Regions from separate parts of the Pseudoalteromonas sp. NFXS39 genome, predicted to be linked through region 3. Evidence: predicted binding sites of a transcription regulator. Region 3 holds the regulator's gene; each other region holds the start of a gene.
What was found. Region 3 encodes sigma-54, which starts transcription at its own class of promoters, with help from an activator protein. Its sites were predicted from a motif close to GTTGGCACGNNNNTNGNNT; they were not measured.
Positions count from the first base shown of each region.

Region 1: a site for sigma-54 is predicted at 5,652-5,670, ahead of J3455_RS03845 (CsbD family protein). Genes of this name have one in related genera too.
Region 2: a site for sigma-54 is predicted at 3,055-3,073, ahead of J3455_RS04135 (FlgO family outer membrane protein). Genes of this name have one in related genera too.

Region 1 covers NZ_JAGDEC010000002.1:65,296-76,217, forward strand. The annotation lists gene J3455_RS03825 (homoserine O-succinyltransferase) at 1-428, shown strand, start outside; gene J3455_RS03830 (homocysteine S-methyltransferase family protein) at 418-1,485, shown strand; gene metH (methionine synthase) at 1,495-4,125, shown strand; gene J3455_RS03840 (GGDEF domain-containing protein) at 4,335-5,375, shown strand; gene J3455_RS03845 (CsbD family protein) at 5,416-5,613, opposite strand; gene J3455_RS03850 (substrate-binding periplasmic protein) at 5,811-6,578, opposite strand; gene hrpB (ATP-dependent helicase HrpB) at 6,748-9,168, shown strand; gene J3455_RS03860 (membrane-bound O-acyltransferase family protein) at 9,319-9,756, shown strand; gene J3455_RS03865 (alkene reductase) at 9,764-10,852, opposite strand.
Region 2 covers NZ_JAGDEC010000002.1:121,921-132,842, reverse strand. The annotation lists gene J3455_RS04155 (zinc-binding dehydrogenase) at 1-812, shown strand, start outside; tRNA gene J3455_RS04150 (tRNA-Arg) at 840-914, opposite strand; gene J3455_RS04145 (FlgO family outer membrane protein) at 1,083-1,736, opposite strand; gene J3455_RS04140 (FlgO family outer membrane protein) at 1,740-2,414, opposite strand; gene J3455_RS04135 (FlgO family outer membrane protein) at 2,429-3,022, opposite strand; gene J3455_RS04130 (hypothetical protein) at 3,246-3,650, opposite strand; gene J3455_RS04125 (SPOR domain-containing protein) at 3,723-4,286, opposite strand; gene galU (UTP--glucose-1-phosphate uridylyltransferase GalU) at 4,632-5,513, opposite strand; gene J3455_RS04115 (thymidylate synthase) at 5,540-6,391, opposite strand; gene lgt (prolipoprotein diacylglyceryl transferase) at 6,405-7,208, opposite strand; gene J3455_RS04105 (sulfite exporter TauE/SafE family protein) at 7,223-8,032, opposite strand; gene ptsP (phosphoenolpyruvate--protein phosphotransferase) at 8,371-10,647, opposite strand; gene rppH (RNA pyrophosphohydrolase) at 10,681-10,922, opposite strand, start outside.
Region 3 covers NZ_JAGDEC010000007.1:146,895-157,816, reverse strand. The annotation lists gene J3455_RS14450 (bifunctional diguanylate cyclase/phosphodiesterase) at 1-2,056, shown strand, start outside; gene J3455_RS14445 (YgiQ family radical SAM protein) at 2,178-4,358, shown strand; gene mgtE (magnesium transporter) at 4,393-5,751, opposite strand; gene J3455_RS14435 (HPr family phosphocarrier protein) at 5,963-6,235, opposite strand; gene rapZ (RNase adapter RapZ) at 6,251-7,096, opposite strand; gene ptsN (PTS IIA-like nitrogen regulatory protein PtsN) at 7,097-7,549, opposite strand; gene hpf (ribosome hibernation promoting factor) at 7,553-7,840, opposite strand; gene J3455_RS14415 (RNA polymerase factor sigma-54) at 7,868-9,364, opposite strand; gene lptB (LPS export ABC transporter ATP-binding protein) at 9,482-10,207, opposite strand; gene lptA (lipopolysaccharide transport periplasmic protein LptA) at 10,204-10,725, opposite strand; gene lptC (LPS export ABC transporter periplasmic protein LptC) at 10,715-10,922, opposite strand, start outside.

The sequences.
Region 1 (10,922 bases), on a different contig from region 3:
TTGATCATGCGGCACTTACCCGAGGCTTTGATGACACCTTTTTAGTGCCACATTCTCGCTATGGTCATATTGATATCGAGAAGATCAATGCCTGCGATGAGCTGGTTGTGTTAGCAGGCTCTGAGCGAGTAGGTGCCTATTTAATTAAAAATAAATCAGGTAGCCAAGTATATATTACGGGCCATCCAGAGTACGATGCCCATACCCTAAAAGGGGAGTATTTGCGTGACCAAGAAAAATCAGCTGATGCGCCTAAGCCAGAAAACTACTTCCCTGACGATAACCCAGATAACGAACCGTCGAAAACGTGGCAAAGCCATGCCTTTTTATTGTTTTCGAATTGGTTAAACTATTATGTGTACCAAACTACACCGTATGATATTAACTTAGTTAGCCAAGATGTAAGGACTAACAACTATGCCGAGTAATGCAGTGAATAAACGCGAACAATTAACCGAGGCGCTAAAACAGCGAATTTTAATCCTCGATGGCGCGATGGGCACCATGATCCAAGAACATAAATTAGAAGAACAGGATTATCGCGGTGAGCGCTTTAAAGACTGGCATGTACTTATTAAAGGCAATAACGACTTATTAAGCCTGACTCAGCCAAAAATCATTGCTGATATTCACCGTGCTTACTTAGAAGCCGGTGCCGATATCATCGAAACCAATACTTTTAATGCCACGACTATTTCGATGGAAGATTACGACATGGCTAGCCTTAGCCGCGAAATCAACCTAGAGTCAGCTAAGCTTGCACGCAGCGTATGTGATGAGTTTGAAGCAAAAGATCCAAGCAAGCCTCGTTATGTTGCAGGCGTACTTGGACCAACATCAAAAACTTGTTCTATTTCGCCAGATGTAAACGATCCCGGTTATCGAAATATCAACTTTGATAAGCTGGTGGCCGCGTATGTTGAGTCAACACTTGCACTTATGGAAGGCGGTGCTGACCTTATTTTGATTGAAACTATCTTTGATACGCTTAATGCAAAAGCTGCTTCGTTCGCTGTGGAAGAAGCATTCGAACAGGCTGGTCGTAGTTTACCTGTGATGATCTCAGGCACCATTACCGATGCCTCAGGCCGTACTTTATCAGGCCAAACAACAGAAGCATTTTATAACTCAATTCGCCATATTAAGCCGCTATCAATCGGCCTTAACTGCGCCCTTGGCCCTGACTTACTGCGCCAGTATGTTGAAGAGTTATCCCGTGTTTGTGAAACCTTTACCTCGGTGCATCCAAATGCAGGTTTACCGAACGAGTTTGGCGAATATGATTTAGAAGCCCCTGAAATGGCAAAAGAAATTATTGATTGGGGCAAGTCTGGCTTTATCAACATTGTAGGTGGTTGTTGCGGCACCACACCGGCTCATATAAAGGCGTTTGCGAAAGGCCTTGAAGGTGTTAAACCTCGCCAATTACCTGAGCTTGAAGTGCGTATGCGCTTATCGGGCCTTGAAGCGTGTAACTTAAACTAGGAAACCGACATGACTGACCAAATTGCTGTATTTACTAACGTCGGTGAGCGTACCAATGTAACAGGCTCGGCTAAGTTTAAACGCTTAATCATGGAAGAAGATTACGAGACTGCCCTCGATGTTGCCCGTGAACAAGTAGAAAATGGTGCGCAAGTGATTGATATCAATATGGATGAAGCCATGTTGGATTCGAAAGCTGCGATGGTAAAGTTTTTAAATTTAATTGCATCAGAGCCTGATATCTCAAAAGTACCTATCATGGTCGACTCATCGAAATGGGACGTTATTGAAGCAGGCTTAAAATGTATTCAAGGTAAAGCCATTGTTAATTCAATTTCACTTAAAGAAGGTGAAGAACCGTTCATACGGCAAGCCAAAATAATAAAACGTTTTGGTGCCGCTGCGGTTGTTATGGCGTTTGATGAAGCCGGTCAAGCTGAAACCGCTGATCGTAAGTTCGAGATTTGTCAGCGTAGCTACAAAATACTTGTTGATGATATTGGCTTCCCGCCAGAAGATATTATTTTTGATCCAAATATTTTTGCTGTAGCAACGGGCATTGAAGAGCACGATAATTACGCTGTTGAATTTATTGAAGGTACGCGTCGAATCAAGCAAGGCTTACCGCACTGTAAAGTGTCGGGCGGTGTATCGAATGTGTCGTTTTCGTTCCGTGGTAACAACCCAGTACGCGAAGCTATCCACTCAGTGTTTTTATACCATGCGATTAAAGCGGGTATGGATATGGGTATTGTAAATGCTGGCCAATTAGCGGTTTACGACGATATCCCCGAAGAGCTGCGTAAAGCAGTGGAAGATGTGATCCTCAATACCGACCCTGGTGCAGGTGAGCGACTTGTTGAACTTGCACCAAAATACTCAGGTATGGCCCAAGCAGAAAAAGTTGAAGATTTAGAATGGCGTACATGGCCTGTTGAAAAGCGCCTTGAACACGCGCTAGTAAAAGGCATTACTGAGTATATCGACGAAGATACTGAAGAGTGCCGTAAGAGCAAAGCTAAGCCAATTGAAGTTATCGAAGGCCCGCTTATGGATGGCATGAACGTAGTGGGTGACTTATTCGGTGCGGGTAAAATGTTCTTACCTCAGGTTGTTAAATCTGCCCGTGTGATGAAGCGTGCCGTTGCCTATCTTGACCCTTTCATTGAAGCTGAAAAAGAAGAAGGCGCAACGAACGGTAAAGTGGTTATGGCAACCGTTAAGGGCGACGTGCACGATATTGGTAAGAATATCGTAGGCGTAGTACTGCAATGTAATAACTACGAGGTCATTGATCTTGGTGTGATGGTGCCGGCAGAGAAAATTTTGCAAACAGCTATTGACGAGAAAGCCGATATTATTGGTTTATCAGGGCTTATTACTCCATCGCTAGATGAAATGGTGCATGTGGCTAAAGAAATGACTCGCCGTGGCTTTGACTTACCACTACTGATTGGTGGTGCAACAACGTCTAAAGCGCATACCGCAGTTAAAATTGAGCCGCAGTATGATAAAGGTGTGGTTTACGTAAATAATGCTAGCCGTGCTGTGGGTGTGGTCTCTAATTTATTGTCTAAAGAATTAAAGCCAGCTTTTTTAGAGAAAACTAAAACTGAGTATGAAAAAGTACGTGAGCAACAAGCACGTAAAAAGCCACGTTCAAAACCAGTTACTTTGCAGCGAGCTCGCGACAACGCAGCTAAACTTGATTGGGACAACTACACGCCACCAGTGCCGAAAAGGTTGGGTGTAACTGAGTTTAAAGATGTTTCGATTGCTACTTTAAGACAGTACATCGACTGGACACCTTATTTCATGACTTGGTCAATTGCTGGCAAATACCCACGTATTCTTGAAGATGAAATTGTCGGTGAACAAGCAAAAAGCTTATTTGCTGATGCCAATGCAATGCTTGATGAGCTTGAGCAAACAGGTGCGCTACAGCCACTAGGTGTAATTGGTTTATTCCCAGCAAACCGAGTAGGGGATGACATTGAGATTTATACCGATGAGTCACGTACAACGCTTTTAACTACATCGTGTCATTTGCGTCAGCAAACGGAAAAAACCGACTTTGCTAACTACTGCTTAGCTGATTATATTGCGCCAAAAGGCACCCCTGATTACTTCGGGGCCTTTGCGGTAACTGGTGGTCTTGAAGAAGATGACCTTGCCGATGCCTTCGATGCTAAGCAAGATGATTACAATAAGATCATGGTTAAAGCAGTTGCAGACCGTTTAGCAGAAGCCTTTGCTGAGTATTTGCATGAGCAAGTGCGTAAAGAGTATTGGGGCTATGCGGTAGATGAGAATCTATCGAATGACGAACTTATCCGTGAAAACTACCAAGGTATTCGCCCAGCGCCAGGTTACCCTGCCTGTCCTGAGCATACAGAGAAGAAGAAAATTTGGCAGTTACTCGATACCGAGCAGCGTATTGGTATGAAGCTAACCAGTTCATACGCAATGTGGCCGGGAGCTGCTGTATCTGGCTGGTATTTTTCTCATCCTGAATCTAAGTACTATGCTGTGGCGCAAATTCAAAAGGATCAGGTTGAAGATTATGCCAAGCGGACCAACATGACACTTGCAGAAGCTGAGCGTTGGTTGTCGCCTAATTTAGGCTATGAACCTGAATAGTAGTTAGTTATTAGCTTTAAATTTTAAATGAAACGAGCCAAATCTGGCTCGTTTTTTTACTGCTATATTGCCATTATTTTGTGCCCATTTTTTGATCATACTTTTTTATCTTTAATGCATTTTCATAGCTTAATTATTGGTAATTTCCTTCTAATTTAAATATTTGTGTTAAAGTTATTGAGGTTGAGCAAGGAGTCTAAGGTGGAATTGTGATTGATACTGTGAATGCAAGCGAGAGAGATAAAGCGCGATTCTTACGCGTATTTGCATTTATTGGTGCAGTGACCTCTTTGTTGATGTCGGTCACAAGTTATCAAGATGGCTACATCGCGTTAAGTTATTTATTAATTGTTGGCGTTGTAATTTTTGCTTTGCCTTTTTTAATAAAGGGGCGTGATCAATTTATCTCAGTACTCATGCTATACGCACTTTATGCAATGATGTGCTTCTTAACTGTCTCGGGTGGCAGCAATGGCACAGGGCCGTTATGGCTATTTATTGTATCTCCCGTGACCTTTTTTATTCGTGGCTTAAAGCGCGGTGCCTTTGATCTTATATTACTCGCCATTATTATCTCGGTGCTTTTCTACTTTACCGATCAATTAGGTTATTACAGTTATCCGAGCTACTACTTTCCTACACGGGTCATGCTGTGTTTCTCGATTTTATGTATTTTGGCCGGCTTCTACGAATATTACCGTAATAAATACAGTTTGCAGTTAATGGAGCAACTTAAGCTTAATCAAAAGCTTGCTCGCACAGACGCGATGACAGAACTCGCTAATCGTCGCTATGCAACAGAATGTTTGCAAGATGAGCGCTTTGGTGAAGGGTCAGTGTTTTTACTGATGGATGTAGATAACTTTAAGCAGATAAACGATACCTACGGACATCAAGTGGGCGATGAGGTGCTGATATTTTTTGCTGATGTATTTAAAAAAGTGTGCGCAGAAGGAGATGTTATTTCCCGTTGGGGGGGCGAAGAGTTTTTAATTGTGATCCCGACAGGCTATGAACTTAGGGCCAGAAAAGTAGCTGAAAAAATACATAAAAAACTCGCTGAAAAGCCATTTAAGAGTGGCCAGCATCGTTTTCATGTCACCTTAAGTATTGGCTTGTACGTGCGCGTTGCTGGTGAGAGCATGGATCATTGTTTAAACATTGCCGACAAACGGCTATACCGTGCTAAATCACAAGGTAAAAATCAAACGGTCGCTGAAGTAGATTTAGCAAAGCATGAGCCAGCTTAAAATATAAAGCCGCAATAAGCGGCTTTATTGATTGCTCAAATTAATGGCCTTTTTCAAAGTCGCTGACTTCACGCTCAGCTTCTTCTTTCGATTTACCGTATTTTTGCTGAAGCTTACCAACCAGCTCTTTACGGCTACCTTCAATTTTATCTAAATCATCATTGGTAAGGTCACCCCATTTACGTTGTGCTTTACCTTTAAGCTCTTTCCAATTGCCTTCTAAACGATCGCTGTTCATCATAATCTCCTTACTTTGTTAAACATTCACTTTAATAAAAGCAATCGCTGTACCATATGTTTTATTTGGTTAACTTGTTGATTAGTAGTTGTTTTGTTTTTTATGATAGTAAGGAGGGAGGATAGAAAGTTGCAATTACTACGTAGTTTTTAAAGAAAGTCTGTAAAATTTTCTGTTCCGGTAGTGCTTTATGCTGCTCAGTGACTTTTAGATGTATAGCGATTTATTATACGTATATATTCTTCAGTTGATTTGAGCTTACGTAAGCTCTCGTTAAATAGGTCTCTTAAGGCTTCGTCACGAAATAAAAAGCCGTTCGAATTCTTGCCAAATAATGCAAATCGTTGCACTGGTTCAGAGACATCAATTTCCCCCTTGATGTTAATTAATGCTCGGTAATAGTCAAAAATTTTACCGTCCATCTGGATCACCTCATAGCGCTTTCGATACAAAAGTTGAACTTGTGCTAATTGATCATAAGTTTCTGCGTATTGTGGATTTTCTCTGGCCATTACTTGATATTCTGGCGAGAGTAATTCTTTAGCACCTTGCCATGAAAGAACACTAAAGTGTTTTAATTGGCCAATAGAATTAAGCTGAAGGTTTTGTTTGGTTAGGCTAAAAGCAAAGTTCTCATAGCTGTAAGCAATATCTGAAAAGTAGCCGCTCATTCTATGAGTCTCGATAACTTTTTCATTTATATCATAAACAACATCAACTAAGTTTTCATTGTATAAAGTGATCCGTCTTGCATAGGGGACGTAGACGAATTGTATTTGATAACCATGTGCACCGAGTGTCGCGCGAAGCAAGTCCGGAATAATGCCGGAGTTGTCTTCAACCATTACCCAAGGCGGCATGGTATTTCCAAGTGCTACCGTAATTTTTTGCTGACTAAACGCATTTTGAAACGGCAAAACCAAAAGTAGCAAGGTGATTAAAATGTGAAAGTAAATCCTGAACAAGTTAATTCCTTATCCTGATTTTTGTTTGGTTGCTTAATCAAGAATAAGCCTAAACAGGCAGAATGCAATGTTTTCACTTGTAAAACTCGATACAGAAAATAAGCCTCTATTCATCGCAACTTTTGATTTTTTGATACAATGCGCGAAAAGAAAGTAAGAGATACCTAACGTGCTGCCAGTTCAAGATATTTATCAATCCCTGTTAACCACATTACAGAGTAACCCTATGGCCTTATTGCAAGCGCCACCGGGAGCGGGTAAATCAACATGGCTGCCTCTTACCTTGATGCGCGAAGGGCACTTTAAACGCATTGTAATGTTAGAGCCAAGACGACTCGCCGCTCGCAATATTGCTCAGTACTTGGCAAGTCAGCAAAATGAAAAAGTCGGCGGAAGTGTCGGCTTACATATTCGTGGCGAATCAAAAGTAAGCGCTGCAACAAAGCTCGAAATAGTCACCGAAGGCATGCTGACGCGTATGTTACAAAATGACCCAGAGCTAAGTGATGTTGATTTACTTATATTTGATGAATTTCACGAGCGCTCAATTGCTGCAGATACAGCTTTGGCATTTGCCCTCGAAACACAGGCGGCACTTCGCGATGATTTAAAAATCTTACTGATGTCGGCAACCTTAGACGGCGATCGTTACAGTGACTTTTTTAGCTGCCCTATTATCTCATCTCAAGGGCGAAGCTACCCCATTGATGAAGTGTATATTCCACTTAAAGACGAAAGCCGCTGGCTTGATGATATACCCGCCGTGATAAAACAGGCGCTTAGTGAGCAAACGGGTAGTGCTTTAGTATTCTTACCAGGACAGCGTGAAATCATACGCGTTCAGCAATCTCTAAACGATTTAGCTGATAGTGTCGAAGTATTTAGCTTGTATGGTGAGCAAAATAAAAACGAGCAACAAGCTGCTATAGCGCCAGCTAAAAATGGCAAACGCAAAGTGGTATTAACCACCAATGTGGCTGAAACCAGTTTGACCATTGAAGGAATACGCATTGTGGTTGATAGCGGCAAACGCCGTGCTGCTAATTTCAATTTAAAAACCGGTGTCACTGAACTTGTTACTCAAAGTATCTCTCGTTCTTCAGCTATACAGCGCGGTGGTCGTGCTGGACGTATTGAGCCGGGGGTTGTGTATCGATTAGGCTCTAAGCAAACCTTTGAGCGCCGTAACAGCCATGATGCGCCAGAAATTCTTACCAGTGATATTAGTCAGTTGTTATTAGAGACAAAACAGTGGGGGGCATCACTTGCTGAGCTAAGCTTACTCGACCCACCAAGTAGCCAGCAAATTAAGCAGGCAACGGCACTTTTGAAAATGCTCGAAGCTATTGATGAAAATGAAAAACTGACCTCGCTTGGCAGCCAAATGCTGAGCTATGGAGCCGATATTCGCCTCTCGCACATGCTTATTAAAGCAAAGCAACTAGAGCAGCGCATGCCTGGTATTTATATATTAGCGGGGTATTTAACTGCACTGCTTGAAAGCCGCATTAGTATGCCTGCTGATCTTAATTTGGCATTACATAGTCAGCACAGCAAACCGCACCCAGTATTTAAGCAGCAATTAACTTATTGGCTATCACGCTTGCAGCTCAAGCCGGTTGATGAGCTTAAAACAGAGTATTTAGCGGTGCTGGTGGCGCTTGCTTTTCCTGACCGCCTAGCAAAAAAGCGCGGTAATGGTTATTTACTTGCCAATGGTGCGGGCGCAGACTTAAGTGAGGAGTTTTGGCATAACGATGATTATATTGCCATTGCTCACATGGGCGGTCATAAGGGAAACCGTGTTTTCGCTGCTGTTGCCTTTATGCCAAGTGAGCTTGAAGATGAGCTTTCGCATTTATTTACTGAGCAAACTCGCTGCGAATACGATGAGAAAGCAGGGCGCTTTATCCATCAAGATGAGCTCAAGCTCGGTGCTATCACCATAGCGAGTCAGCCAAGTAAACAGCCCCTAGATAAGAGCGAGCGCACTAAAGCGTGGTTAAACTTATTTAGTAAGCAGGGCTTTTCGTTATTTAATGAACAGCCCGACAGTGAGCAGTTACTGATTCGAATGAGCTTAGCAAGTAAGCTATTACCCGAATCATTCCCACTTTTTAATCGTGATGAATTAATTGGTGATAACCAATGGCTTGCACCTTATTTTGATGATATTAAAAACCTTGAGCAGTTAAAAAAGTTTAACTACAGCGAAGCGATTAAAAGCTGTTTTGATTGGCAGCAGCAAAGCTTATTAAATGAATTACTGCCCTTACGATTAATCGTGCCAAGTGGTTCAAATGTAAAAGTGACTTATCAGCTTGATGGCCCTGCAAAGCTAAGTGTTCGTATGCAAGAAGTGTATGGCATGACCAGTACGCCTTTACTTGCGCAAGGTAAGTTGCCGTTATTAATGGAGTTATTATCGCCAGCTCGGCGACCGCTGCAGCTAACCCAAGACTTAGCTAACTTTTGGCAAACAAGTTACCGCGACGTGCAAAAAGAAATGAAAGGGCGTTACCCAAAACATTTTTGGCCAGACAACCCTGCCATCAGTCAAGCGACCAACAAAGTGAAAAGTAAAATGTGACTGTAATGAAGTGAGCGCTTAGCTCAGCTTTATTGCCTACCTTAGAGCTGCTCACTTCATAAACCGTTACAATTTCTAGCCTTGTTTTGGTTTCTCTTTTACTGGTTGTTTAGTAGTCTGAATTAGTCATTAGTAAAAAAGAGAAAGTCGGTGTCTGCTGCTATAACCCTTACTCAATACGTTAAAAAACGCACAGGTGTGCCCATTGGCCATAAAGATTCGCTGCGCAATATGCTGACACGTTCGCTGGGGGCGAGTTCGTTTTATCTATTTTGGCGATATTGGAACCCGGTGTGGAGCTATTATTTGTCTCGTTATGTGATGAAGCCTTGCAATGACATTATGCCGGTTTGGTGTGCCGTTGTGGTGACCTTTGCCGTAAGCGGAGCGCTGCACGATTTAGCAGTGAGTTTAGTGAAGTTAAAGCCAATATTCTTTTTTACTCCTTGGTTTACTGTGATGGGCGCTTTGGTATTGGTAAGCAAGTACAGCCAACTTCAGTTTAGCTCTGCTCCTTGGTGGTTAAGAGCGCTCGCCAACATCAGCTTTATTGTGCTGGGCTATTGGTTGACGAGCTTACTTTTTTAGCGTGTTATTACGTTGCTAAAGGGTAGTCGGTGTAGCCTTTAGCACCGCCTCCAAATAAGGTATCTGGATCATGCTGAGCAAGCTCAATACCTTGTTCAATACGAGCTGGCAGATCTGGGTTGGCAACAAACGGACGACCAAAGCCAATTAAATCAGCCCAACCTGCGGCTAATGCTTGCTCTGCTTTATCGCCAGTGTACTTGCCTGCATAAATCATTAATCCGGCATAGTTTTCACGTAGTGCTTGCTTAAAGCTTTGCTCCATTAGTGGCGCGTCATCCCAATCAGCTTCGGCAATGTGCAAGTAAGCAACGTTTAGGTCATTGAGTACTTTTGCTGCGCTAATATAGGTTTCAAAGGGGTTATCATCAACCGTACCATTGAGTGTTGTGAGTGGTGCAAGGCGCACGCCTACACGCTCAGCGCCAATTTCATCACAAACCGCTTGTGTCACTTGTTGTAAAAAACGTAAGCGGTTTTCTAAACTGCCGCCGTATTCATCAGTGCGTTGGTTCGACTCTGAATCAATAAATTGATTAATTAAATAACCATTAGCAGCATGTAGTTCAATACCATCAAACCCCGCATCAACTGCATTACGGGCAGCTTGGCGGTATTCGTTTATAACCTGTTTGATGTCGTCATGGCTCATTGCGAGTGGCAGTGATGTGGCAACAAAGTCGGGTTTGTCATCTTCATCAATAAAAACTTTTACGTCCTTGGCTGCAATAGCTGATGGCGCAATGGGTTGCTCGCCACCCGTGTTACTTGGGTGAGACACTCGGCCAACATGCCAAAGCTGAGCGAACATAATGCCACCAGCTTGATGAACTTTGTCGGTTACTTTCTTCCAACCGACAATTTGCTCGGGAGTATAAATACCCGGCGTCCAAGCATAGCCCTTACCTAGCGCTGATATTTGTGTACCTTCGCTAATGATTAAGCCTGCGCTGGCACGTTGGGCATAGTAGTCGGCCATTAACTCATTGGCGATATCACCCGGTTGTGATGAGCGAGAGCGTGTCATTGGTGGCATAACAATGCGGTTTTTTAATGTATGACCGGCAAGTTGTACGGTTTCGAATAATTTGTTCATTACGGCTCCTTAAAAGCGAATATGCTTTCAGCATAACGAAAGTTATTTATGAAATTAATGCCAGTAATCA
Region 2 (10,922 bases), on a different contig from region 3:
ACGGCCCAAATACCAAAGGCGAACTTGCTAAAGGAACCCGTGTAACCTCAGTGCCAATCTTACTCTCTGCTGGCGGTGCTGGCGTAGGTGTAACTCCAGGGCTGTATGGTGCCTATTCTGAATACTTTATCGTTGATGAAGCTTTGTTGTTACCTATTCCTGATGCAGTTCCATCAGAAGCGGCAGCCATTACAGAACCACTTGCTGTTGGCCTGCATGCAGTGAACCGCGCACAAATGCATAATGATGATGTTGCAATCGTAGTTGGTTGTGGCCCAATTGGCCTTGCCGCGATTGCCGCATTAAAGTTACAAGGCGTAAAACACATCGTTGCCTCTGATCCGCAAGAAAGCAAAAAACAAATTGCCCTTGAATTTGGCGCTACTGAATATGTTAACCCTATGGCGGATGATGAAGTGGCTAAAGCCGCTGTGCTTGCAGGTAGCAACAAGGTAGTTATTTTTGAATGCGCCGGTGTCAGCCGCTTATTAAACGACTACATTTTACGTGCGCCAGCAAAAGCAAAAATCATTGTAACAGGTGTACATACTGCACCACTTAACGTTAATTTTGCCTATGCAACTGTCAAAGAGTTAGACCTTATTTTCTCTTATTACTATCAACCAGAAGAATTTGCTCAATCACTCGAGAACATCGCTTCAGGTAAAATTGCATGGCAAAAAATGCGCACAGGAAAAGTCGGCATCGATGGCGTACAAGCTGCCTTTGATACCTTGTTTAAACCAAACGACCATATCAAAATCATCATTGAACCATGGCGCACAGGTGAGCTTAAAAAAGTAACGGGTTAATTAAGCTTCGGGGGTGCTGAGGTAACTTGGTAGCCCCTACAGGAATCGAACCTGTAACTGCCCCTTAGGAGGGGGCCGTTATATCCATTTAACTAAGAGGCCACTCAAAAGCTGAGGGATTGCTTGTAACTTGTAACTTGTAACTTGTAACTTGTAACTTGTAACTTGTAACTTGTAACTTGTAACTAAAATTATAACGGTCTAAGGCTTTGCTAATCAAGGAGAATAAACCAATCGACTCGAGAATAGCCGATTAGTGTAATGCAAGAGCTAATTAACGCTAGCTGTTGCAGATTGGATTGACTCATTTTTTAGCACAAAATACGGGATCACTTTTTGTGCGCTGGCAATAACAAGTTTTGAGTTTAAATTAATCACTCGAGCATTCACTTCAACGCCGTTAGGGCGATATATAAGCGTGCCTGTAAGTACATGGCTGGCAATGCGACGCTCGGCTAACTCTTCTATATCACGCGACATCACAAAATCACCACGTGAGGTCACACTAATTACATCCATCGCTTTAAAATCAACAACCCCAAAGCCAAATTTTTGCAGCTGGTGCAGCATTGTTTCCGACAGTTGATTACCAAGTTGAGAGCTGGTTTTTAAGCTTGCATCTAAATCCACAAAAGAAGTAATAGCAATTCCTAACTCACTTTCTTGTTGCATAGTATCAACTAACTCAAGCGCCATTTGCTCGACATAATTTACAACTGTTTTATGATGTTGATATGGCACAAATAGACGATGGTTAGCGTTATCCTGCTGCATGTCGTTTTGTTCAACTGCTTGCAGCATAGCAACGTAATCTAACTGACCATTTGCTGAAGCCTGTGCGTTTTTCGGCTCTGCTGATTGCTCTGGCAGCAATTGGCAGCCGGATAGCGCGAGCGTTAACGATGCTAAGATAAAACCTTTCATAGCTTACTCACTTGCTTGTTTTAGTGTAATACCATCACTACGGTTGGTGCTATCAAGGGCATCAACCACTGATTGCGGGATAAAACCCTGCGCTGACCCTACAACTGCTTTACTTGCTAAGCCAACAATACGGGCATTAACGAGCACACCACTTTGATGATTAACCAAGGTACCTGCCAATACATAATTAAAATTTTGATCTTGGCTTAGCTCTAAATAATCACGACTGAAAACATAGTCACCACTTGGCGTGACACGCATATAATCAGTAGTTTTAAAGTCAATGACAGGTACACCAAATGCGTGCAGTTCATGAATGAAACTTTCGGCAATTTGATTACCTAGCAAATTCGTTGAGTTGTAATCAGCATCAAGGTACACAAAACTTGAAACAGCAACCGGCGTGGTATCGCTAACATATTGCAAATTTTCAACTAAGTCTTGCATGATGCCACGCACATAATGATTAATATTTTTACGCGTTGGTGCAGCGGTAAAAGTGCTGTTGTTCATCACTGCCTTATTAGTTTGGAACACACTGTCGTTACTATGCGGCGCGGCGACTTCTCTTTGCGCAGCTAACTGAGGCTCATTATCTTGCTGTGTTGCATCACCTGATAACATCGAAGAGCAACCAAAGCCTAAAGGCAAACATAAAGTTAAAATTAAACGTTTCATTAAATGAGTTCCTCTTAATATTCGCTTCGATACAACTGACCATCACGCTGCTGAACTTTTTCAGCTCCCCACATGACATTAATGGGGATCTCGGTGCTTGCTGCTGACACTATTCGCAGATCTTTGGTATTTACCAATCGGGCGTTAACTATGTAGGCATGTTGTTGCCGCGTCAGTGTGCCGGTAATAACAAAGTCAATATTCTGACGTTGACGTAAGGTATTTACATCACGACTAAGTACACTATCGGCCGATTGCTGCAAATTTAAAGTATTTTCTAACCGATACTCGATAGTATGAAAACCAAGCTGAGTAAATTGCGTTAATAAACTTTCTTGAATTTGCTGACTTAAGCCACTGCCCTGATCTTCTGCTAAATCAGTTCCTAAGCCATCAGCCATATAAAAACTGGTAACAGCAATACGAGCATTACCTTTATAAGGGCCTTGAATACGGCTCAACTGACTGCTTAAATCAGCAACGTATTGATGCACCGTATATGGTGCCATTGGCGATTTTGGGGTTTCTCTAGGGGGCGCACTTTGTGGCTCTTCAGTTAAGCTACAACCCACCAACACTAAAAAAACTGAATAAAATAACAGGCGCATAATTGCCATCCTCACTAAACTTAGTAAGTACAAAGCAATAATTATGCCTAAGTATTATTATTTGCTAGATATAGCTAGATAATAGTGAAGCAAGAAACTCTGTGATTAAAGGAAGTAAGCCGCTTTGTAATGGATCTGTTTTAAGTTATTAATCGCTACTCAGACTGAGTATGTGAGGTTGTTAAAACAGGAATAGCAAAGTTAGTTGACGCAAAAGCAGTAGCTACAGCACCTGTCCAACAAAAGGAGCTGTCACACAAGTCTGCCCTAGCTTTTTTACTATTTCACAAAATGCAGTAGCTTGAGTATAGTTTGTAAATGGACCAGCTCTTAGTCCATACACGGTTACGCCTTTGTACTCACGCTTTTTAAAACGAAAATCCAGGCCATGCAAAACATCAGGGTAGTCTCGCTTTAGCTCTAATACACGGTGACTTACTTTTGTCGGTGTTAAATATAAACCTAATTGCACGCCCGGTTCTACTGCTTTGGCTGCTGCAATAGCTGCGCTTTGTGAATGCGTAAATGGTTGCTCAGGCTGGCTATGCTCTTGGCTCATCATACATGCTGTTAAAACAGTTAAGCTGATGGCTATCAATAGGTATTTAGAAAAAATAGAAAAATGCATGATTACGTCGATTCTCAAAAACAGGCTTAAAACATAGCAATAAAAATGCCACCTTTAGAATGAACTTTAACCCTAAAAATATATTCGGTTGTCAGTGTAGTTACCAACCCAGCAATCAATTCCTTGCCGCTTAATAGCCTCACAATCGGCTTTGGCATTTTTCAAGTACTTATAACGGCCAAACTTAAGGCGATAATAAGTATGCTCATTTACTTTAGCAACTTCGATATTAAGTATCGGTTTTCCTTGGAAGATATTCGGCGCACGCTTAACCATTTTTTTAAATGAATAGGCAAGGCTTTGTTCTGATTCAACAGACATAAGCTGTAAAGCAAAACTGTAATTGTGCTCAGGAAACTCCGTTTTGTTTGATGGCTCAGAGACAGAGTTGAGATCGTTATCTTGAATCTGCTTAACATTTTCAACTGATTTATAGTTTATTGCTGCTTTATCTGGGCTCGTTTGAATTAGTACACTAAAAGTATCTGATTGCTTAAACGCTTTGTTAAAAAGGTAAGTAATATTAATATTTTTATTTTTAAGAATAGAAGGCAATGGGTTATTACTACAGCCAGCTACAGCTAGTAACACCATCAGGTATAAACTGTAACGCAAAGACTTTAAGTAACATTTCATAATCAGGATTCTTTAAAGTACCATTAAAATTAGCTTCTTATTAAAAGAAGAGCATATTGTTAGTACTTACCTGTACATCAACACTTAAAAGATAATTTGAGATATAAAACGTAACCACTAACGTATTAACGTTTCGACTATAACCTTTGTGTTAGTTATTTTTGGAAAACAGCCATAAACGAAACTATTCATTTACATTCAATAGTAACAATGCGTTAAGACAAAGGTATATCAGAAAAATCCTTTATTGGGTAATGATCGACAATTGTAAGGTTTATGTAAATCATAAAAAAGTGCCATATAGACACTTTTATGAGGTAATTTTTGACTAGAAATCTAAATTGCTTATTTTACCAGCGACTTTATGAAGTCTGTAAGCTCACCTTTGAATTCATCACGACGCAGTGCAAACTCAACAATCGCTTTTAAATAACCAATTTTACTGCCGCAGTCATGGCTTTTACCTTTCATTGAGTAGGCATCGACAGTTTCTTTTTCCATTAGCATAGCAATCGCATCTGTTAATTGGATTTCATCGCCTGCGCCTGCAGGAGTTTTTGCAAGTAATGGCCAAATATTTTTGCTCAATACATAACGGCCAACAACAGCAAGATTTGAAGGTGCTAGCTCAATCGGAGGCTTCTCAACCATGTTTAAAATTGCAGCACTTTCACCTTGCTGGATTTTTACATCACCTAAGTCCACTACACCAAATTTATCTACTTCATTTTGCGGAACAGGCTCCACCATAATTTGGCTCTCACCTGTGCTTTCAAAGCGCTGGATCATTTCGGCTAAGTTATCTTTTTTAAGGTCGCTGGCCACATCATCAATGATCACATCCGGTAAGATAACTACAAATGGTTCATTACCTATGATAGGTGCTGCGCAGTTGATAGCATGGCCAAGGCCTTTAGCTTCACCCTGACGAACTTGAATAATCGTTACATCTTTCGGGCAGATTGATTGTACTTCTGCAAGTAACTGACGCTTAACACGCTTTTCAAGCGTTGCTTCTAACTCAAAACTGGTATCAAAGTGGTTTTCTATTGAGTTTTTACTTGAATGCGTCACTAAAACAATTTCTTTAATTCCTGCAGAAATTGCTTCATTTACAACGTATTGAATCAGTGGTCGGTCAACAATAGGAAGCATTTCTTTAGGAATTGCTTTTGTCGCAGGTAACATACGCGTGCCAAGACCAGCAACTGGGATCACAGCTTTCATTGATTTCTCCTTAAATTTTATTGTTCTTACACTGAAAACGGATACTTAATTGCATCGTGACACTGATAACCTACTACTTCAAAATCGTCTTTTGTAACCCAGGTTTCAATGTCTTCAAGTGATTTAATGTTTGGGTTTATTTTTAATTCTGGTGACGCGAAAGGCTCACGCTTTAGCTGCACATCACGCATCAACTCAAGTTGGTTTTCGTAAATATGTGCATTGGCTATCTTATGATACGCCTTACCTGGTTTATGTCCGGTAATTTGTGCAACTAAAGCAAGTAGCACAAAACATTGTATCTGATTAAAGTTTAAACCTAGCGGCACATCGCAGCTGCGTTGGTATGAAGTTAAGTATAGAGTATCACCTAACAAAGAAAAGGTGTGCGTGTGCATACAAGGGCGTAAACAGCCTAGCTCAAACTCACCTGGGTTATAAAAAGTGACTATTTCACCGCGATCATCTATGCCTTTAGATAAGTTATCGATAACTTTTTTAAGTTGGTCTAGATGACTACCGTCAGGGCGCTGCCAGCTGCGGCCTTGAACACCATAGACACGCCCCATATCATCTTCACCACGACGATGTGGGTTTTCAAGCCAAGCTTTGTTTTCGTTTGCGTTTGCATTCCAAGTCATACAGCCGATATCACGAAACTGTGCAGCACTATCGTAACCTCGTAAGTAACCAAGTAATTCAGCTATGGCGGCTTTGTAAAAGCTTTTGCGTGTTGTAATTAGCGGAAACTTGTTATTCGCTACATCATACTCAAGATCAGCGTTAATAACGGTTAAACATTTGGTACCTGTGCGTTTATTCTCAACCCACACACCTTCGTCAACTATGCGCTGACATAAATCTAAATACTGTTTCATTGATTAGCTCATGTTATGCTTTGCTTGCCACGCTGTGTTGCGGCTTTTTATAGGCCCATATTAACAAACCAAGACCACCAATTACCATCGGCAATGACAGTATTTGCCCCATTGAAATAACGCCTGCGAATAAACCTAAATGGGCATCTGGCTCTCGGAAATATTCAACAATAAATCTAAACACACCATAGCCAAGCAAGAACACCCCAGCAACACTTCCCGCTGGACGAGGCTTTTTAATAAACCATTGTAAAATTAAAAACAGCACCAGACCTTCTAAAAAGGCTTCGTACAGTTGAGATGGATGACGAGGCTCTGGCCCACCTGTAGGGAAGATAAACGCCCAAGGTACGTCAGTCACTCGGCCCCACAGCTCACCATTAATAAAGTTACCAATACGTCCTGCTAATAAACCGAGTGGCACTAATGGCACCACAAAGTCACCTACTTCAAATAATGACTTTTTACGTGTCCAAGCAAATATGGCGATTGCGGTAATCACACCTAAGGTACCGCCATGGAACGACATACCACCTTGGTCAATTCTGAATAAATACAGTGGGTTTTCAATAAAATAGCTGAACTGATAAAACAACACATAACCAATACGACCACCGAGTATCACACCGAGCATGCCGTAAAATAACAAGTCGCTTACTTGTTCTTTTGTCCAACCTGAGTTTGGTTTTTCAGCTTGACGATTAGCAAGCCACATTGCTAAAGCAAAACCAATTAAATACATCAAACCGTACCAACGTACGCTGAGCGGGCCTACCGAAAAAATAACCGGATCGATATCTGGAAATTGAAGAGCCATAAAATTAAAAACCTTTAACTAAACACCATTTTAAGCGCAATTATTACAAGTAATAGCGCGAATACTTTTTTTATTGTTGCCACTGGCAAGTAATGCGTGGCTTTGGCACCTATAGGCGCAATTAGCGACGAGGTAACCACAATCCCGACTAAAGCAGGTAAATACACAAATCCGGCAAATCCATCACTGAACGATGTTAATTGCCACCCAGCAGATACATAACCCACCGAGCCAAACAGCGCAATGACAATACCACATGCAGCAGCACAACCAATGGCCTTTTTAATATCAACAGAAAAATAATGCAGTAGCGGCACAATCAGCGCCCCACCACCAATACCTATTAGCCCTGACAACGCCCCCATTATGGCACATAAAAAGCCAAGAATAGGTCCTGAAGGAAGCGGCTTTTCACTGGCAGCTTTGGTGCGTGTTGATAACACCATTCTCAAGGCTATAAACACAACGCTACCAGCAAAAACAAAGCGCAATAGTTGTTCAGGAATAAAGCTTGCTGCAAATCCGCTTATTAATGCACCCAGTCCAACCCCAGTCATGACCCAAGGAGCAATTTCCCACGGTACGTTAGCATTACGATGATGAGCAAGGGCTGAAGATGTCGAGGTAAAAATAATGGATGCTAACGATGTCGCTATCGCGATAACTAATACATGGCTTGGGTCTGCAACATCAAACGAAACCAGTAGCGCACTAAGTACCGGTACGATAATAAGACCGCCACCAATGCCTAATAAACCTGCTAAAAATCCAACCACACAGCCCAAAATTGCGCAGTACACCATTAAAAGTATTACGTCATGCATAGCACACTCATATATTCAATTTGTTATATACATATACTAAACTAATATATATACCCAAACCACCTCAAGATGCGAGTTTCAGTTGGAATTAAAAGCGATTTAGGCAAGGCATTGATTGCAAGTAATAGTGGTTCTATTGTTAAAATCAATAACGCAGTATAAATCGCTTTTAAACCAACCCTTTGGGCGTTTCACTGGCACTTACTCTCATCGTTGTTACTTTTTAAAAGGGACTGCCATTGTTGCAAAGTAACGCCTTGATATTAAGCACCTGTGAAACGCTGAATTCTACATCTTGAGGTGGCTTGGGTATAGGCGCTTCACAGCACAATTTTCCCTCATGATTGACCTTGGCTTGGGGTGTAAAATAGCTCACCGAGCTGATGTTCAATCATAAAGTTACGCGTTAACCTAAGTACATGTTTTGCAGTGGGTTGTAATAAACACTCGGCAAGTAACTTTTCCATATCGCTAACATTTAAACGTCTAAGCACAAACTTAATTTTACTAATCGAAGAATAGTTCATACTCAAGCTTCGATAACCCATAGCAATAAGCAGTAATGCACCTTCTGGGTCGCCGCCTAACTCACCACATAAACTAAATGGCAGCTCATGCTGCTGACACTCTTGGGCAATTTTTAACAGCACCCGAAGTACACTTGGGTGATAAGGATTAAACAGCTCTGCAACACGCGCATTTGACCGGTCAACTGCAAGCATATACTGAGTTAAATCGTTACTACCCACAGAACAAAAATCGACTTTTTGCGACCACTCTTCAAGCATAAATACGCTCGAAGGAACTTCCAACATTACACCGATTTCTGGTCGTTCAATTGCCTGCTCAGGATATTGCTCACTTAGTTCAAAATAGGCTTGTTCGAGCAGTTTTAATGATTCATCCACTTCTTCTGAGCCACTGATCATCGGCAGCATAATTTTTAGATTACCTAAACCAATATTGGCTTTAAGCATCGCCTTGAGTTGATCTAAAAATAGCTCAGGGTGGTCTAAGGTCACGCGAATACCACGCCAACCTAAAAATGGATTTTCTTCGGTTATATTGAAGTAATCTAAAACTTTATCGCCACCAATATCGAGTGTACGCATCACCACTGGATTGGGGTGATAACTAGTAAGCACTTCACGATACCAATTTTCTTGTTCTGACTGTGAAGGAAACTGACCTTTTTGCATAAACCAAGCTTCAGTACGATAAAGTCCAACGCCATCACAGAAAGGTTTATTGTCATGCTCTATATTTAACTCAAGTCCAGCATTAACTAACAAGCTTATATGTTCGCCATCACATGTAACAGCATCTAAACTTTGCTCTGCAAAAAAGCGATCATTCAATAGCGTTTCTTGGTATTTAAGTTGGCTATATTCCTGATGTAGCACTTGCGAAGGTGAAATATATAAACGCCCTGCATAAGCGTCTAGAATCATTGGTTTACCTTCAAATTGCAGTAAAGGTAAATCTTCTATACCCCATATTGCAGGGATCCCCATTGCACGCGTTAAAATTGATGCATGACTGTTTGCAGCTCCATTGACACTCACCACCCCAGCTAAATGACCTTTTGGCACTTCTGCGAGCATGGCTGGTGTGAGTGTACTGGCAATTAAAATAGTCTCTTTAGGATAAGGCTTTGCTGCATGCTCTGTATTGACTAAGTGATGCAAAACCCTCAATCCAATATCTTTAACATCAACTGCACGCTCTTTGATGTATGGGTCTTGCATAGCATTAAACTGTGAAATCAGTTTTTCGATGACTATTTTAAGTGCACTTTTAGCGCTCCAGCCCTGCTGAAGCTGCGCTTCTACATTTTGCCCTAAGCTTTTTGCATCCAGTAACTGTTGGTAAACATCAAACACAGCAAGGGCTTCTTGCGGTATCGAATCACTGAGGGTCATTGATAAAGTGCTAAACTCATTTCTAGTGGCAGCAACCGCTTGAGTAAATAACTTACGTTGAGTGGTGATGTCTTCATCTTTTTGCAACTCAATAGAAGTAAAGTCTAGCTTTGGAATTACTACAAAAGCTTCGCCGATTGCTATACCGGGAGCACCAGAAACACCTTTTAAAACAGAAGTTTGATGAGAAAACTCATCTACCCGTAACAGCTCTTTTATTTCTGCATGGGCTAACTGAGAGGCAAGCTGCGCCGATAAAGTAATTAAAAACGATTCTTCATCAGGGCTAAATACTCGCGCCAGCTTCTGCTGAACAACGATAACACCCAAAACCTTTTTCTGGTGCACCACTGGTACTGACAAAAACGCGTTGTAGCCTTCTTCATTAACTTCGGGTGAGAGTTTGAAACGAGGATGAGACTTTGCAAAAGCAATATTGATAGGCTCTTCGCGCTGCGCAACGAGACCTACAAGACCTTCAGTAAAGCCTATACGAAATTTACCGACCGCATCAGGGTTTAAGCCTTGAGTTGCCATCAGTACAAAATTGTCTTGACTATAATCTGCAAAATAAATCGAGCAGCACTGTGTTTGCATGGCATCTTTTACCATTTGCACAAAACACGCTAGCGCACTAGTTAAGTCCGCCTGTTGCGACACTGCCTCAGCAATTGATCTGAGCGTGGCTAACATGATGCTGCTCCTTTAATTTAAATAAGGTTACCCTTATCGTTTATGTCGCCAATGATCTTTGTGTTGCTCTCGTTTATTAAACGGCATTGCAAACGGGGCAAACTCTTTCATTACTCTACGATATACATCGCGCTTAAACGAAACAACTTGCCTAACCGGATACCAATAACTCACCCATCGCCAATCATCAAATTCAGGGTGATGAGTTTTAAGTAAATTTACATCTTCATCTTTACAACGAAGTTTCAGTAAAAACCATTTTTGTTTTTGCCCAA
Region 3 (10,922 bases):
AGGGGTTGAGTTCTGGGACAAAGGCTTGCGGTTCCACCATGCCTATTCAGGTGCAGAAGCACTCGAATTACTTAAAAATGACCATTCGATTTCGGTGATTTTACTTGATGTAGTCATGGAGTCAGATGATGCTGGCTTAAAAGTTGTAAAGCAAGTTAGAGAATGCCTCAAAAATCACAACGTGCGAATTATTTTACGAACTGGACAACCAGGTTATGCACCTGAAGAAAAGGTTATCCGCGAATACGATATAAACGACTATAAAACCAAAACAGAACTAACACGCAGTAAGCTTATTACTGCACTTGTTACTGCTATTCGCTCATATGAGCAAGTTTGTCAGCTAGAATTTCAAAGCCGCGCTTTAAATAATATTTTGTATGCATCAAAAGCCATTCTTGGTTTTACCGATATCAAAGCTTTTTCGATGGCGGTTATCAAACAGCTTTCAATTATTTTGGATTGTGAACCGCAAGGCTTACTGTGTGGTTCAATCGAAGATGATAATCAGGTTTATGTTTTAGGCGGTTGCGCTCAATACAATGATTTTATAGGTCAAGGTGTTGAGCAACTTGATGATGGTCGTATCATCATGCAAGTGAATAATTGCTTGGCGCAAGGTGAACATCAACATACGGATATTGACAGTACATACTTACTCAAAAGTAAAAATCGCCAAGCAGCTATTTACTTAGAAACCGAGCACACGCCAAGTCCTTCGCAATTACAATTTGCCGAGATTTTCCTGACTAATGTCAGTGTTGGTCTTGATAATGTTAGATTGTTCAACCGTTTACGCGATGCTGCATATAAAGATATTTTAACTGGCTTATCGAATCGTAATGATTTCATGAATAAAGTTGAGCGTTACTATCAACCGGGTAAAAGTGATTTTGTATTTTTATTAATTGATGTTGCGCAATTCTCTGATATTAATAACGGCTTAGGTCAAGAGATCGGTAACTTATTACTGAACGCAATTGTCGATAGGTTACAACAAGAGTACCCTAATGCTGAGTTGCTCTCACGTATTGGTGCAGATGTGTTCGGTCTATTGTTACCAGTTAATGAGTGTGATGTTGAGCTACTTCGCGAGCATTTAAGTTTACCTTTTAATGCGGGCGAACACATTTTGCCAATCAATTTTAACATCGGTTTATGTTATCAAGGTGACTTTCAAAAAGCGGGAATTGAGACATTAAAACTGGGATACATTGCTCTTAACCAAGCTAAAAAACAATCTTCTGAAATGGTGGTGACTTATACTCCAGATATGGAAGAGAAAATGGCGTGGCGTTTAGGTATCATCAGACAACTTCGCCAAGATTTCGAACAACGTAAATTAGAGGTTTGGTTTCAGCCGCAACTTGATTTAAATACCCTTGAAATTATTGGCTGCGAAGCGCTGCTTCGTTGGCCTTCGGGTAATGGTCAGTATATTTCACCGGCGATTTTCGTTCCTATGGCTGAAGATGCAGGCTTAATTGTTGATATAGGCCAGTGGGTGCTAGAGCAAGCATGTTTGCAGCAAAAGCGCTTAGAAGCATTAGGCTTTTCAATAAGTATTGCTGTGAATGTGTCGGTGCCACAATTTAAAGTTAAAGGCTATGCACAGCAAGTTAAAGACACTTTAACAAAATACAATGTAGAGCCGCAGTTTATCGAACTTGAAGTAACCGAAAGTGTGGTTATGGATGAACTAGCTAATGTGATCACGACATTAAAAGAGCTTAAAGAGTTTGGCATTGAGATTGCGATTGATGACTTTGGTACAGGGTTCTCGTCGTTGAGTTATTTGCAAAAATTGCCGCTTGATAGACTTAAAATTGATCGTGCTTTTATTAAAGATTTACCAGGTCAAGATTGTCAGGCGATTGCAGCGTTAATTATTTCTCTTGGTGCAAGGTTAGGCTTAAAAACTATTGCAGAAGGGGTCGAAACACAAGCGCAAGCAGATTATTTAGCCCAGCTTGGCTGTGATGAAGTGCAAGGCTTCATGTACGCTAAGCCTATGCCAGAAAAAGAGTTAATTACCTACCTGCAAGCTAAGCAATAGCTAGTTACAGTAAGTGCATATGAATTAAACAGCGCCCTTCCACGTGAAGGGCGTTTTGTTTTCTATAATAATGCATAAGAGTGGGGTATAATTCGCCCCTTTTGTTAGCAGAGTACACTTTATGAGCGCATTAAAAGCCGAGCGAGGCCTGTTTTCTTACCCTAAGTATTGGGCTGAATGCTATGGCACGGCGCCATTCTTACCGACCACTCGTGCAGAAATGGACGCGTTAGGCTGGGATAGCTGTGACGTGATCATTGTCAGTGGTGATGCATATGTTGATCACCCAAGTTTCGGTATGGCTGTGATTGGCCGCATGCTTGAATCGCAGGGTTTTCGCGTTGGTATTATTGCGCAGCCTGACTGGAACTCGAAAGATGCCTTTATGGCGTTAGGCAAGCCTAACTTATTCTTTGGTGTTACGGCGGGTAATATGGACTCGATGATCAACCGTTATACCGCTGAAAAGCGTATGCGTCATGATGATGCATACACGCCAGGTAACATAGGTGGTAAACGCCCTGACCGTGCGGTGGTTGTATATAGCCAACGTTGTCGCGAAGCTTATAAAGATGTGCCGCTGATCATCGGTGGTATTGAGGCGAGTTTACGTCGTATTGCTCATTATGATTACTGGCAAGAAAAAGTACGCCGAAGTGTTCTGTTTGATGCCAAAGCCGACATTTTAATTTACGGTAATGCTGAGCGTCCACTTGTTGAAGTGGCTCACCGTATTGCCGCAGGTGAGTCGGTCGAGACAATTCAAGATATACGTGGTACCGCGGTAATTCGTAAGGAACCACTGCCGGGTTGGCGTGGTAGTGACTCTACAGCTATCGATAAAATCGGTAAGATTGATCCAATTCCAAACCCGTATGGCGCAGATGATGTAGGTTGTAGTAAATCTGAGTTTAAAAAAGCGGGTATTGATCTAAGTGCTGAAGCAGCCAAACCAATAACTGTTCAGCCTGCACGTCCTAAACCATGGGAAAAGACCTACGTTAAACTGCCAGCGTTTGAGCAAGTGAGTGTGAATAAGCCGCTTTATGCCCATGCGTCGCGTATTTTGCACCAAGAAACAAATCCAGGCTGTGCACGTGCGTTATTTCAACGTCATGGCGACCGTTCTATTTGGGTAAATCCGCCAGCATTTCCACTAGAAACAGAAGAAATGGATGGTGTATTTGGTTTGCCATACCAACGTATTCCGCACCCAAGTTATGGTGATGACAAAATCCCTGCGTATGAAATGATTAAAACCTCAGTGAACATTATGCGTGGCTGCTTTGGTGGTTGTTCTTTCTGTTCGATCACAGAGCACGAAGGGCGTATTATTCAAAGCCGTTCAGAGCAATCAATTATTGATGAAATTGAACAAATTCGTGACAAGGTACCGGGCTTTACAGGGGTTATTTCTGACTTAGGTGGACCGACTGCGAATATGTATAAGTTGCGCTGTAAGAGTAAAAAAGCAGAGAGTACTTGCCGTCGTTTATCATGCGTTTATCCTGATATTTGTAAGCATATGGACACGGATCACACGCCAACCATTGAGCTTTATAAAAAAGCCCGAGATGTGAAGGGTGTGAAGAAAATCTTAATTGCTTCAGGCGTACGCTATGACTTAGCAGTTGAAGATCCACGCTATGTAAAAGAGCTGGTTACCCATCACGTAGGCGGGTATTTAAAAATTGCCCCTGAGCATACCGAAGATGGCCCATTATCTAAGATGATGAAGCCGGGTATGGGTGCTTATGATAAGTTTAAAGAGCTATTTGATAAATACTCAAAAGAAGCAGGTAAAAAGCAGTATCTGATCCCGTACTTTATTTCTGCTCACCCAGGAACTAAAGACGAAGACATGGTTAATATGGCGCTTTGGTTAAAGAGTAATGACTTTAAGCTTGATCAAGTACAAAACTTTTATCCGTCGCCAATGGCCAACGCAACGACGATTTATCATACTGAGATGAACTCGTTACGCAATATTAAAAATAACACTGAGCAAGTGCCTGTACCAAAAGGCGCCCGCCAGCGTCGTTTACACAAAGCGATTTTACGTTACCATGATCCTGCTGGTTGGCCGATGATCCGTGAAGCGCTAAGAAAAATGGGCAAAGCGAATCTAATCGGTAAGGGGCCAAACTGTTTGGTACCGGAAGAAGGTCGCAACGAGAAAGCAGCTAAAGGGAAGGGCGGTAAAGGCCGCGCGGCACTGACTCGTCATACCGGTTTTAGCCAGTTTAAAAAGGCCAATACTAAACCAAGAGTTGGTAAAAATAAGCAGCGTGCAAGTAAATAAAAATAAATACGGCCCTTAAAGGGCCGTTTTCAGATTAGATTAATAACCACGTTGCAGTACCTAAGAAGGCAAAGATACCGACAATATCGGTAACGGTTGTGAGTACCACACTGCCAGCGAGGGCAGGGTCAATTTTCATTTTCTTGAGAATTAATGGAATGCTTGCACCCGCAATACCTGCAGCAACCAGGTTCATAAACATTGCAAAGGCTAATACTGCACCGAGCTTAAAGTCCCATTGCCATAGGGCAACAACACCGGCAATTAATATCGACCAAATAACGCCATTCAGTGCGCCAATCGCTAATTCCTTGAGTAATAAGAAGCGTTGGTTAGTTTGATTAATATGGCCAACGGCTATACCACGAATAACCAGTGTTAAAGTTTGACTGCCTGCAACGCCACCCATTGAAGGTACGATACCATTGAGTACTGCCAAAATAGGCAAAATTGCTAAGGTATTTTCAAAAAAGCTTGCCACAATTGCTGCTAGCAATGCGGTTAATAAGTTAACTCCAAGCCAAATAGAGCGACGTTGCGAACTTTTTAGCACTGGCGCAAAGGTATCTTCTTCGTCATCAAGACCAGCGAGGCTTAGCATGCTATGTTCAGCATCTTCGCGGATTACGTCAACGATATCATCGATGGTAATACGACCTAGCAAGTGTGCGTTGTCATCAACAACCGGGGCTGAAATCCAGTTATGACGTTCGAAAAGTTGTGCTACATCACTTTCATCCATTGAAATAAGTATAGACTCACAATCTTCATCCATTAAATCGCGAACAATTTTATCAGATGGGCTTGTCAGCAGTGTAGTTAACGAAAGTGCTCCTAGGAAGCAGTTATGCTTATCAACAACGTATAAGTCATCAGTACCTTCTGGTAGCTCACCTCGTAGGCGTAAATAGCGTAGCACTACATCTAAAGTAACATCTGGGCGAATTGTTACCGTATCGCTGTTCATCAAGGCACCGGCAGAGCGCTCTTGATAAGAAAGTGCCTGAGTAGCCCTTTCTCTATCTTGCGAGTCCATTGCACTAACTACGTCTTGATATACGGTATCAGGAAGGCTACGTAAAACCTCACCTAAGTCATCGTCGTCCATGTCCTCGGTGGCGGCAGCAATGTGCTCAGGTTCCATCTGCGCAATAATACCAAGACGTACATCTTCAGACAGTTCTTCTAGAACATCACCACGCACATCTGGATCAACCAGCTGCCAAAGCATACGACGAATTTTATGGGGAGAAGACTCAAGTAAAAGGGCTGTATCACAAGGCGCCGTTTTGGCTAACATACCGCGCACTTGAACAAATTGACCACTATTGAGTGACTTGGTCACTTGTTTGAGTTGTTGTAGTGGGTAATCTTGTTCAAAGGCTTCTGGCATTGGCGTCCTTACAACTGAAAAAAGTTTATATAGGCTGAGCAAATACAGCATAGTTGCTTTGTGGTGTATTTGCAGAGATATCGTCGCACTGTGATAAATTTATTAAGAGTTTTGCAACTTAGAAAAGCGAGCGATATAAAAGTAGGATATTTAAAGGGAATTTCAAATATCCTAATTAAGTTTACCGTAAATCTTGAAGGCTTAGCAAATGCTATTCTTGCTCGTGAAAGCGCTGTGCGATTAATTCACCGATTGCAGTTAATGCTGCATCAGCATCAGGGCCTTCACAAACGACTCTAACTTCTTTACCTTGACTGCTTTCAAGTAGCATTAACGCCAATACGCTGTCACCTTCAGCTTCTTTATCGTCTTGATAAAGCGTAATTTTAGCATCAAATTGTAGTGCTAATTGGGCTAAAACAGTGGCTGCGCGAGCATGTAAGCCGAGTTTGTTTTGAATTAAAAAGGTATCTTCAGCGCGCATTATAATAGTGCCTAATTAAATGTCTTGTTCACGGTGGCGAATTTTTACATTGTCATGGCTTTTAGCAAAACTCTCACCAATTGTTTGCGCTAAGTAAACAGAGCGATGTTGGCCACCAGTACAACCAATGGCAATGGTAAGGTAACTTCGGTTGTTACGCTCTAAATGTGGTAGCCATGTTTGCACAAATGTTTGAATTTGCCATGTGAACTTTTGCACTATGCTGTGGCTAGCTAAGTAATCTTTTACTGGTTGATCTAGACCCGTTAGCGGCTTCAAATCAGGTTCCCAGTGTGGGTTAGGTAAAAAACGTGCATCAAATACGTAATCAGCTTCTTTTGGAATACCGTGTTTAAACCCGAAAGACATAAAAGTGATAATCAGTTTTTTATCCTTTTTACCCAAAATCTTTTCGCGAATTGATTCTGCTAACTGATGAACACTGAGATCTGTGGTATCAATCATAAAATCAGCACGAGTGATCAACACATCGAGTAAGACTTTTTCTTGTTTAATAGCCAGATCAAGTGGCAAAGAATCAATGGATAATGGGTGTAAACGACGAGTCTCTGAAAAGCGTTTTATCAGGGTTTGGTCATCACTGTCTAAGTAAAAAAGTGTTGGATTTGCGAAACCAGGAAGGTACTCAAGAATATCATTAAATTCTTGCTGCTCTTTTGGAAGGTTACGCACATCAATACTGACCGCTATTTTATCGTAGTTATCTGATACGCTACGCACGAGCGAAGGCAGTAAATTGACTGGAATATTATCAACGCAATAATAACCTAAGTCTTCAAGTACTCGTAAAGCGACCGATTTACCTGAGCCTGAGCGACCGCTGATAATGATTAATTCCATTTATGCCTCTGCTGATATAACCTGAAACAGTTGCTGATCGGTAGTAGCGCTACGCAGCTGTTTACAAAACTCTTTATCTTTAAGTCTATCAGCAATTGTTGATAAGGTCTTTAGATGAAGCTGAGAGTCACCATCTGGTACGATGAGTGCTACGAAAATGTCAACAGGGCGATTATCAATTGCATCAAAATTGATTGGGGATTCACTCACTATGACAAACGCCTGAGGTTCATCGGCGCCACTCATTCGGCCATGTGGAATAGCAATACCTCGGCCAATACCGGTGCTACCTAGCTTCTCTCGGTTGAGTAAAGCATTTAGGATATCTTGTTGAGATAAATGAGGAAGCTGCTGGTGAGCCAGTTCGCTGATATATTCAAGAATTCTTTTTTTGCTATTAAAAAGGACCGCAGCTTTGCTGCAGTCCTGATTAGTAAGTGAACTTAGTTTCATAATTTAATGTCGAGCTAATTTCTCTTTGTGTTTAATGACTTGGCGATCAAGCTTATCGATCAACGAGTCAATGGCTGCGTACATATCTTGATGTTCTGTAGAAGCGAACAATTCGCCTCCGTTTACATGTAAAGTTGCTTCTGCTTTTTGGCTTAATTTTTCTACATCTAGAATGACATGAACATTATTAATATGGTCAAAATGCCTTTCTAGTTTCGCAAACTTGGTGTTTACATAGTCTCTTAATGAATCAGTGATTTCTACATGACGACCAGTTAAATTTAGTTGCATAAGCATTTTTCCTTCTATGTAAAACGTCTAAATCAAACTCTTACGCTGATTAGACGGAGGTATTGCTAGAGACTCACGATATTTTGCAATTGTACGTCTAGCTACTTTAATTCCTTGCTCAGCCAATATATCTGCAATTTTGCTATCACTCAATGGTTTAGCCGAGTTTTCTGCAGCGACTAACTTCTTGATTAAAGCGCGTATTGCTGTTGAAGAACACTCACCACCATTTTCAGTGCTGACATGGCTTGAGAAGAAATATTTCAACTCAAAAATACCCCTAGGGGTATGCATATATTTTTGCGTTGTTACTCGTGAAATCGTCGATTCATGCATTTCGACCATTTCAGCAACATCATTTAGCACCATCGGCTTCATTGCTTCTGGGCCATGCTCAAAGAAAGCTTGTTGTTGTTGAACGATACAGTTGGTCACTTTTAATAGTGTATCGTTACGGCTTTCTAAGCTCTTAATAAACCACTTTGCTTCTTGTAAGTGAGAGCGAATAAATTGGCTGTCGCTACTTGATTTAACAGAGCGAGACATAGCCGCATATTGGCTGTTCACTCTAATCTTTGGCATACTATCTGGGTTTAACTCAACCACCCAGCGACCTTTTACTTTTTTCACTGATACATCAGGTATGACGTACTCAGACTCTTCGCGTACTATGCTATCCGCAGGCTTAGGGTTTAAGCTGTGAATTAGCGTCATTACTTCTTTAAGCTCATTTTCTTTAAGCTTAGTCTTTTTCATCAAAGTTCGATAGTCGCGACTCGCTAATAATTCGATATGCTCAGATAAAACCATTTTAGTTTCAGCTAAATATGGCGTGTTTGCATCGAATTGGCGAAGTTGAATACACAGGCATTCCTGTAAACTACGCGCGCCAATACCGACAGGATCAAACAATTGAATTCTCTTTAGGACCGCTTCGACTTCATCAAGTTCGATTTCTTCTTCATCACTATTTTGATTAAAGCTCTCGACGATATCTTCACAGCTTACCGTTAAAATACCAGAGTCATCGATAGCCTCAACAATTGCCACAGCAATCGCTTCATCAGTCGGACTAAAGGGAGTTAGCTGTAATTGCCACATAAGGTATTCGTGAAGGGTTTCGGTCGATGCACCTTGATAAATAGATTCATCTTCTGGCATTGGCCCTGATGATGTTGATGGAGCGGCACTCATGTACTCATCCCATGTAACATCCATGGCTAAATCGTCACTTACAGTGTCTTTATTTAGAGCATCACTGCTTTCTTGTTCATATTCGCTAGGTGCTTCGTCTGCAGAAGCGCTGACTTGCACATCGTCAGATTCAGCTTTTTGCTCATTTTTGCCGATGCTTTCTTCGTTGTAATCCGCTTCTTCCACTTCAAGTAAAGGGTTACTATCTAGCGCCTCTTGAATTTCTTGTTGGAGATCCAATGTACTGAGCTGCAACAAACGAATAGCTTGTTGCAGTTGTGGAGTCATTGTAAGTTGCTGGCCCATGCGCAGCTGTAATGATTGCCTCATGTATCCCTAACAATCCTTTTTTTAAGTTATCGATAACTGTGCAAAGACAGTTAAGTTATTATCGATTTATTGTCATTGTTATAAGTCTAGCAGATGCTCTAGTCGGTGGCGTAATGGTTACAGCCTAAATTGCTCGCCTAGATAAACATCGCGTACAGTTTGGTCAGCTAATACGTGCTCAGGTGTGCCTGATGCAATTAGCTCCCCATGAGAAACAATGTAGGCTTTTTCACAAACATCAAGGGTTTCTCGAACATTATGGTCAGTAATTAGTACACCAATACCACGATTTTTTAGGTGCTCAATAATTTTCTTTATATCTAACACTGAAATTGGATCAACACCAGCAAAAGGCTCATCTAAAAGGATAAATTTAGGATTAGCGGCTAATGCGCGAGCAATTTCAACGCGGCGACGTTCACCACCAGATAGCGCCATACCTTGACTATCACGGATGTGTTGGATGCTAAATTCATCTAATAAGCTATTTAGAGTTTCTTCCCGCGTGGTTTTATTTAGATCTTTACGAGTCTCTAAAATAGCCATCAAGTTTTGGTAAACTGTTAACTTTCGAAAAATCGAAGATTCTTGCGGTAGATAACCAATACCCAACCTCGCACGGCTGTGCATTGGCAAAAGGGTAATATCGTTATCATCGATGCTAATTTTACCTTTGTCGCTCGGAACTAGGCCTACAATCATGTAAAAAGTCGTGGTTTTACCAGCACCATTTGGGCCAAGCAAGCCAACAATACTGCCTGCTTCAACTTCCAGACCGACATTTTTAACCACTTGGCGGCCTTTGTAGCTCTTAGCTAAAAGCTCTGCTTTTAATGTGCTCATGGTTGGCCTTTATTGTCTTTTTTATTTTCAACAGGTACTAAAATAGTGTGTACACGATCTGATGAGTTTTCGTCTTTTTCAGCACTGATAAGCTGCTGAGCCATATCATAGGTAATGCTTTTCGCTGTTACTTTTTGACCAGCTTGGGTAACTTCAGCTTCACCGTTTAAGGTTAAGAAGCGTTTCGCAACATCATAACGAACTTCTTCAGCACTGGCGCTCATTACGGAACCATCCGTTTGTTTTTCTTCGAAGTAAGCTGGTTTGCCTGTTGCAATAATTAGCTCTACTGTACCTTCGGTATCACCGCCGTGTGCTTCAAGACGTTCTGCTGTAATACGACGATTACCATGCACGATCTCTACGTTACCTTCAAATATGCCAACGCCATCTTTTAGTTTACCAACTTGGCGATCTGAGCTAATGCTAATTTGTGCGCCAGTTTGCTCGGCAGCGGTGCCGGAAAACGCAATCAATAAGCTTGGGATCAGGAGTAATTTCTTCAGTTTATTGGTCATAGTATATGGTTCGTGTATGGTTAGTTAACTCAACAATTTCGGTTTTTAAATCGGCTTTTAAGCCTTTACCGGTAATCTTTAAATTCGGTCCTGTTAGTGTTACAGGTTGCTTTGAAAACATGGTCATTTTATTAATGTCGACATTAATGTTTTCTGCTTTTATATCTTCGATCATACCGTTATGGGTTAAGTTTTTA